Regions from separate parts of the Paenibacillus sp. RC73 genome, predicted to be linked through region 2. Evidence: riboswitches for the same ligand, from Rfam matches in the RefSeq annotation. Region 2 holds a riboswitch; the other holds the start of a gene.
The links. Region 2 has a riboswitch for glycine ahead of ABH897_RS18745 (alanine/glycine:cation symporter family protein). Riboswitches for the same ligand answer to the same signal wherever they lie in the genome.
Positions count from the first base shown of each region.

Region 1: linked by a shared signal. The riboswitch ahead of sdaAB (L-serine ammonia-lyase, iron-sulfur-dependent subunit beta) and the one ahead of ABH897_RS18745 (alanine/glycine:cation symporter family protein) in region 2 are both predicted to bind glycine.

Region 1 is NZ_JBIYCV010000013.1:19,659-23,316, reverse strand. Features, by position in the region: gene ABH897_RS23650 (DUF6359 domain-containing protein) at 1-814, opposite strand, end outside; glycine riboswitch at 1,028-1,141, shown strand; gene sdaAB (L-serine ammonia-lyase, iron-sulfur-dependent subunit beta) at 1,351-2,040, shown strand; gene sdaAA (L-serine ammonia-lyase, iron-sulfur-dependent, subunit alpha) at 2,030-2,929, shown strand; gene ABH897_RS23635 (Ig-like domain-containing protein) at 3,032-3,658, opposite strand, start outside.
Region 2 is NZ_JBIYCV010000007.1:306,325-309,982, forward strand. Features, by position in the region: gene ABH897_RS18740 (glycoside hydrolase family 1 protein) at 1-1,019, shown strand, start outside; glycine riboswitch at 1,211-1,287, shown strand; glycine riboswitch at 1,305-1,399, shown strand; gene ABH897_RS18745 (alanine/glycine:cation symporter family protein) at 1,559-2,977, shown strand; gene ABH897_RS18750 (carbohydrate ABC transporter permease) at 3,121-3,658, opposite strand, start outside.

The DNA.
Region 1 (3,658 bases), on a different contig from region 2:
CTGCGTTATAGTGGTCAGAAATGAAGAAAATACTGCCTCCATTCTTCACATATTGAACCAGAGCAGCTTGCTCGGATGCCTTAAAGGCAACATTGGCTTCACCAATGATGAACACATCATATGGGCGCAGCTTGTCGTACGTTATAGCCTGCTCGCCATAGGTAAAAGGAATGGAACGGTTCAACGGGTCCACGGTAAAACCAGCATTACGCAGTCCGCTGGCAAAATCGGAAAAGGCTCCATCTATAACCCAATCCGCCGCTCCGGCTGTCTGTGCGTGCGTATTATCGAACAGCACTTTTTTGCCTTTTCCATCCGGCAATGTAGTACCAGGATCAGGTTCGCCAGGGTTCCCAGGCTCGCTTCCGCTTACCAGTTCCAGAGCGCTTGGGCTTTTCACTCCACCAAAATTGTTATAGGCACCCAGCGCACCCGTCACGCGAATTTTGCTGCCGATCAGCTCAGGATGGCCTGACAGCCCGAATGGTCCTCTATACGCGGATGTCAGTTGCACATTTAACAGATTAGATGTATTGCGTTCACTCGCCTGATCCGCAATCAGTACGTTAAAATCATTTGCAAATGGGGCAGAGAAATTAGCCGTTTTCGATCCAGTGGCATGTCCGACGACGTAGCCTTCTACCGTCACCGTACCTCCGCTGCTTTGACGCTGAAGCGCTTCCGCTACCGTCAACGCGCCCTCTGCCTTGACCTGGCCGAATGGAACGAAGAGTCCTACCAGCAGTGATACGATTGCCGCCAGATGCAGCATTCCTTTCAAGCGTGAACCTGTGAACCGAAAACCTTTTACCATACGTAAATGTCCCTCCCATTATTCCATAAATTAGCTTGTCCTCTATCAGATTAGCTATCAACCTTCTAATTCCTTCCTGATTTCATCCATAATTATGTAAAATTTAATCTTTTTTATTGAGAAGATTCCTGATTCTGTAAAATACCAACCTGTGATTGACACCGGGCATGGCATACATTACGCTTAGGAGGAATTGTTGAACGGTATACGCGAATGAAGATGACGGGAGAGCCTGTCCGGGAATCACATCCCGGCAGCACCGAAGGAGCAAGACGTCAGCACCCGGCTGGCGGATAATCTCTCAGGTCCATGTATCGTCATCTGACGCAACTCTGGAGAGAGCGCAAGCCACCCAAGGGGTAAGGCGGTATACACCGCACGAAACTCTCAGGTAACGAGGACAGAGATAAGGGAAATTTCCTTATCCTGTCCTTTTTTGTGCTTACATGCTGCGTCAGCATTAGAAACCGTCACACCCGCGCAAAGGCGCGGCAGCACCATATACTATGATATTCAAACATACAGGGGGCCACACCATGCGTTTCAAAGATGTATTTTCCATTATCGGTCCGGCTATGACCGGACCCTCCAGCTCACATACCGCTGGCGCGGTGCGGCTCGCACGTGTTGCCAGGCACTGGCTCGGTGTGCAACCTGACCGTGCCCGCATGACGCTGTACGGCTCATTTGCCGATACGTACAAGGGACACGGCACAGACCTGGCACTCATTGCCGGACTGCTGAATTACGATACAGACGACTACCGGATTCCGGATGCTGAGCAATGTGCAGAGCAGGCCGGGATGGAAGTAGAGTTCGCTGTCAGCGGACTGCCCGCCCCTCATCCGAACACGGTCCGCTTCGAGCTATGGAAGGGTGAAGATCAGCGCACGCTGCTAGGCTCCTCCATCGGCGGTGGAAACATTCATGTTCAACAGCTCAACGAATTCCGGGTCAATCTAACCGGAGAGTTGCCTACGCTGGTGCTTCTTCACTCGGATAAGCCCGGAACATTGGGCGCGGTGACTTCAGCGCTGGGCGCGGCTGACATTAACATTGCCTATATGCACGTGGATCGCAAAGGCCGGGATGGCGAAGCGCTCACTGCTATTGAAACCGATAGCCCCGCTCCGGCTGAATTAATTGCCGAGCTGCGGGCTTTGCCTCATATGTATGGAATCAAAATGATTAACTTGAAAAAAGGAGCTGAATCCGATGCGGTTTAGCCATCTGCATGAATTAGGTGCCTTGTGCGCCGAGGAATCCACTACGATTGGTCGCCTGATGATCAAGGAACAGGTACAAGAGACGAACACACCGGAGGAAGAAATCTTCCGCCAAATGGCTGATTATTATGAAGTCATGAAGGAGGCCGTTCATCGCGGACAAACACAGGACACTGTATCCCGCAGCGGATTGACAGGCGGCGACGGCAAACGCCTGGCGGAATATTTGCGTGCAGGGGAAACCTGCTCCGGCGATGCCTCGGCACTCGCCATGGCGTACGCCCTTTCCGTGTCAGAGGTCAATGCGTCCATGGGTCGCATTGTCGCCACACCCACCGCAGGCTCATGCGGGGTCATCCCCGGTGTGTTCATCAGCGCGCAGGAGCGGTTCGGCTGGGATGACGAGCATATGGTGCGCGGACTGTTCGCCGCTGGAGCGATTGGCTACGTCATCGCCAACAATTCCTTCATCTCCGGTGCGGAGGGAGGCTGTCAGGCCGAGATTGGCTCAGCCATCGGGATGGCCGCAGGGGCCATGGTCGAGCTGCGCGGCGGTACGCCAGAGCAGGCCATCCATGCAGTGGGCCTCGCGCTCAAGAACACGCTCGGCCTGATTTGCGACCCCGTCGCCGGACTCGTGGAGATTCCGTGCATCGTGCGCAACGGGCTGGGAGCCGTGACCGCGCTTGCCGCCGCGGATATGGCTCTGGCGGGTGTGCGCAGCGCCATCCCGTCTGACGAAGTCATCGACGTGATGCTAGAAGTCGGCAGCGCGATGCCGTCCAAGCACCGCGAGACAGCCAAGGGCGGCCTGGCCCAAACGCCGACCGGCAAGCGTCTGACGGAGTCGCTTACGCGCAACATACCAGCCAAGAAGGATAAGTCGTAGCTTTCAGGCGACTGCCACCCCAAATAACACATGGGGAGAGAACAGTCGCCTTATAAAAAAAGAGCAAGCATGTCGTCCTTAGACGTATGCTTGCTCTTTTTTTTACTGTACGTTCACCTGTACCTTCGTCGTTTTCCCTGCATATTTCACGGTAATCACAGCTTTACCTTTACCCTGTGCCTTAATGCTGCCGTCTTTGACCGTGGCAACAATAATTCGGGACGAGGACCAGACTGCCGGCTTGGATACATCCTTCTCCGACTCATCCTTATACGTAGCTGTAGCCGTAACCTTAGCTACCTGTCCTGCTTTCAAATTCAGCGAGACTTCGTCGGTTTGCAAATATTTAAGCGTATCGACATCCACAGGTACGGTGATATATTTCCCGCCAAACTTCGCTTGAATATTGGTTTTACCGTAGCCTACCGCGGTAACCTGGCCCTTTTTGACTGTAGCTACCTTATAATTTAACGTTTTCCATTCGGCTTGGGCCGTAACGTCCTTTTCTTTGCCATCACTGGATTTGACCACAATTGCGATGGTTTTTTGATCTCCTGATTTAAGCGATAACGCGATAGCATCCGCCTCAATCTGTTGCGCTACATCCACTTCTACTGTAAATGTAATGCTTTGCTTGCCATAAGAAGCTGTAACAGTAGCCTTACCACTGCCATTCGCTTTGATCAAGCCCTCGCTAACCTCGACCACTTTCACATTGCTGGTAGTCCA
Region 2 (3,658 bases):
ACGAAACACCGCTAGGTCTGACACAGAGATATAATGGCTGGCTCGGTCGTGAAGTGATACAACACTACGTCAATTATGCCGAAACTGTGTTTACACGTTATAAGGATAAAGTGAAATACTGGCTGACTTTTAATGAGATCAATGTGATGACGATGAGTCCGTTCACAGGTGGCGGTGTGGTCATTGACCGTGTAGATAACAAGCAACAAGCGATCTATCAAGCCCTGCATCACCAGTTTGTGGCGAGCGCATTGGCGACAAAACGAGGCCATGAGATTATTCCAGGCTCTCAAATCGGCTGTATGCTGGCTCGTATGGAAAGCTATGCACATACGTGTAACCCGGAGGACGTGCTGAAAAGTCAGCATGAAAACCAGATGAATCTGTTCTTTACGGATGTACATGCCCGTGGGGAATATTCAAATTATATGAACCGTTATTTTGAAGAAAATAATATTGTTTTGCACACAGAACCCGGCGATGCCGAAATTCTGAAAAACAACACGGTCGATTACATCTCATTCAGCTATTACATGACCTTGACTGTCTCTGCAGGTCCGGAAGGCGAGAAGGCAGCGGGTAACCTGATTGGCGGCGTGAAAAATCCATATTTGCAATCCTCTGACTGGGGCTGGCAGATTGATCCGATCGGCCTGCGTGTTACGCTGAACACATTATATGACCGCTATCAAAAGCCGCTGTTCATCGTGGAAAACGGCTTGGGTGCATATGACAAGGTGGAAGAAGACGGCTCCATTCACGACACGTATCGCATTGATTATTTGCGCCAGCATATCGCTCAAATGAAGGAAGCGATTGCGGACGGTGTGGATCTGATCGGTTACACTAGCTGGGGACCTATCGACCTTGTGAGCATGTCTACTTCCGAAATGTCCAAGCGCTACGGATTTATTTATGTTGATCTGGACGATGACGGTAACGGAACACTGAAGCGCTCCAAGAAGGATTCGTTTGACTGGTACAAAAATGTAATTGCCACTAACGGCGAAGAACTGTAATCCAAGCTAACTGAATATAACCCGATATGGTCTGGGGGCGGGTGCGGCGGAGAACATCATGAGGATGAATCTGGCTGCGCCCGCCCTTATTTTATAGGCTCATCTTAAGATAACCAAACGACTTCACAAATTTTTCACTTGTAAAAAGCTGAAAGTTTTCTGTATAATAAAAAACAATTTCATATGTCTGGTTGATGTTTGCGGGAGATGGAACGTAAGTTCCGACCGAAGGGGCAAAACTCTCAGGTGCTTGGGCTGATTACAGCAACAAGCGGGACCGTAAACGGACAGAACTCTGGAGAGACCCTTAATTGGGCGCCGAAGGTGCACCGCAGATATCATCTGCTTAAACTCTCAGGCAAAAGGACAGAGACGCGAATAACCTGTGACAGGGGATGCCCTAGGCTTTTTTATGAGCTGTTAGTGGCTGAATCCTGCACAAGATGGTTGTATTTTTTCGTGCCTTTAACCTCTCCAGGAGTCGAATCAGCGGATTTGACTCTTTTTTGTTTTTTAATATGCTGGAGGAGCGGGTTGAAATGAATTTGGTACATGTGTTAGAAGCGATTAGCAGTTGGATATGGGGGGCCCCACTGATCATTCTCGTTATGGGAACAGGTCTGTGGCTGACCATACGTTTAAAAATGTTGCAGGTTTTTCGCCTGCCTCTGGCGATCAAGCTGATCGGCAAGGCTCCAAATGAAGGTAGCGGGGATGTCAGCAGCTTTGCGGCCCTGAGTACGGCGCTGGCGGCTACAGTAGGTACAGGAAGTATTGTCGGCGTCGCGACAGCGATTAAGCTGGGGGGACCGGGCGCCCTGTTCTGGATGGTTGTTGCAGCCTTTTTCGGGATGGCGACGAAATATGCGGAAGGTGTGCTTGCAGTAAAATACCGGGTGAAGGATCGGAATGGACAATTTTCCGGCGGCCCTATGTATTATATTGAAAAAGGGCTTGGACGCCGCTTTAAACCGTTGGCGATGCTGTTTGCTTTTTCCGGGATGCTGGTAGCGCTGTTCGGGATTGGAACATTTCCTCAGGTCAAAGCGATTGTATCCTCAACCGAAAACAGCTTCGGTGTTCCGCCAATTGTAACGGCATTGATTATTGCTACCCTTACGGGACTCGTTACCATTGGAGGGCTCAAGAGCATTGCCAAGGTATCGACCAAAGTAGTCCCCTTCAAAACAGGCTTGTACGTGTTGATCTGTATGATCGTACTGATTCGGTTCGCCGATCAGATTCCTGCCGCACTCGCGCTTGTGCTGCATTCGGCATTTTCCACGACGTCTGCGACGGGTGGATTTGCCGGGGCTACGATTATGCTGGCGATGCGCAGCGGGGTAGCCAGAGGGATTTTTGCCAATGAGGCCGGATTGGGAAGCGCACCGATTGCAGCCGCAGCCGCCAAAACCAAATGGCCTGCGGAGCAAGGGTTGATTTCCATGACAGGTGTGTTTATAGATACGATGATTATTTGCGTGATGACCGGGCTGACGCTGCTGGTTAGCGGCGTATGGAGCGGTCCTACCGATGCGGGCTTGATGACGCAGCAAGCTTTCTCCAGCGCATTCCCGCTTGGTGCGGAACTGCTCACAATCATTCTGATTATGTTCGCGTTCACCACGATGCTTGGCTGGAACTACTATGGAGAACGCTGTGTTGAATATTTGCTGGGTGTCAAATGGATTAAGCCGTACCGTTATCTGTTCATTGCGCTGGTTGCCGGAGGCGCGTTTATTAAGCTGGATGCGATCTGGTTGCTGGCAGATATCTTTAACGCCATGATGGCCTTCCCGAACTTGATTGCACTGCTCGGCTTGTCGGGAATTGTAGTTGCAGAAACCCGTACCTATATGGATTCCTTGTATCCTGACAAGAAAAAGGGAATACTTGCAGGTGCCAGTGCAGGAGCAGCCATAGAAATAGAAGAAAAAGGACAAACAGTCAGCTCGTAAAGTCCGATATATCCGGATTTAAGAATATTGACTCTGCAAGATCATTTGCCAGGATAACGAAAGGGAGTGTCCCTCAGCCATTACAGGCTGGGAGGACACTCCCTTTTTGCGTTTTAGAGCAGGATAAAGCTGACTCAGTAAATCTAATCTTTGACTGCTCCAGCTGCAAGATCGGAAATAAACTGGCGGCTAATGAAAAGAAATAAAATGATAAGCGGCAGTACAGCCAACAGGGTGCCAGCAATGACCATCGCATAATCCGTATTGTAAATACCGTTTAATTGGGACAACGCAATCTGGAGCGTAAATTTGCGCTCATCGGTTAATATGATTAACGGCCATAAATAATCATTCCATGCTCCTATGAAGGTGAATGCGCCGAGAAAAGCGAACGCAGGACGTAGAATCGGGAGCGCCACATTCCAATACAGCCGAAAAAAGCTGCATCCATCCATCCGTCCTGCATCCAGCAACTCCTTTGGAATGGATTCCTCTGCATATTGGCGTATCCAGAAGATGCCGAAGGCATTCACCATCCCCGGAATGATTAGAGCTTTGAACGTGCCCACCCATCCAAAGGCGGCCATCATGACAAAGGAGGGGACAAGCGACAGTTGGGAAGGGACCATCATCGTAGCCAGCAGAATGATGAATAATGCTTTTTTGCCCGGAAAATCAAAC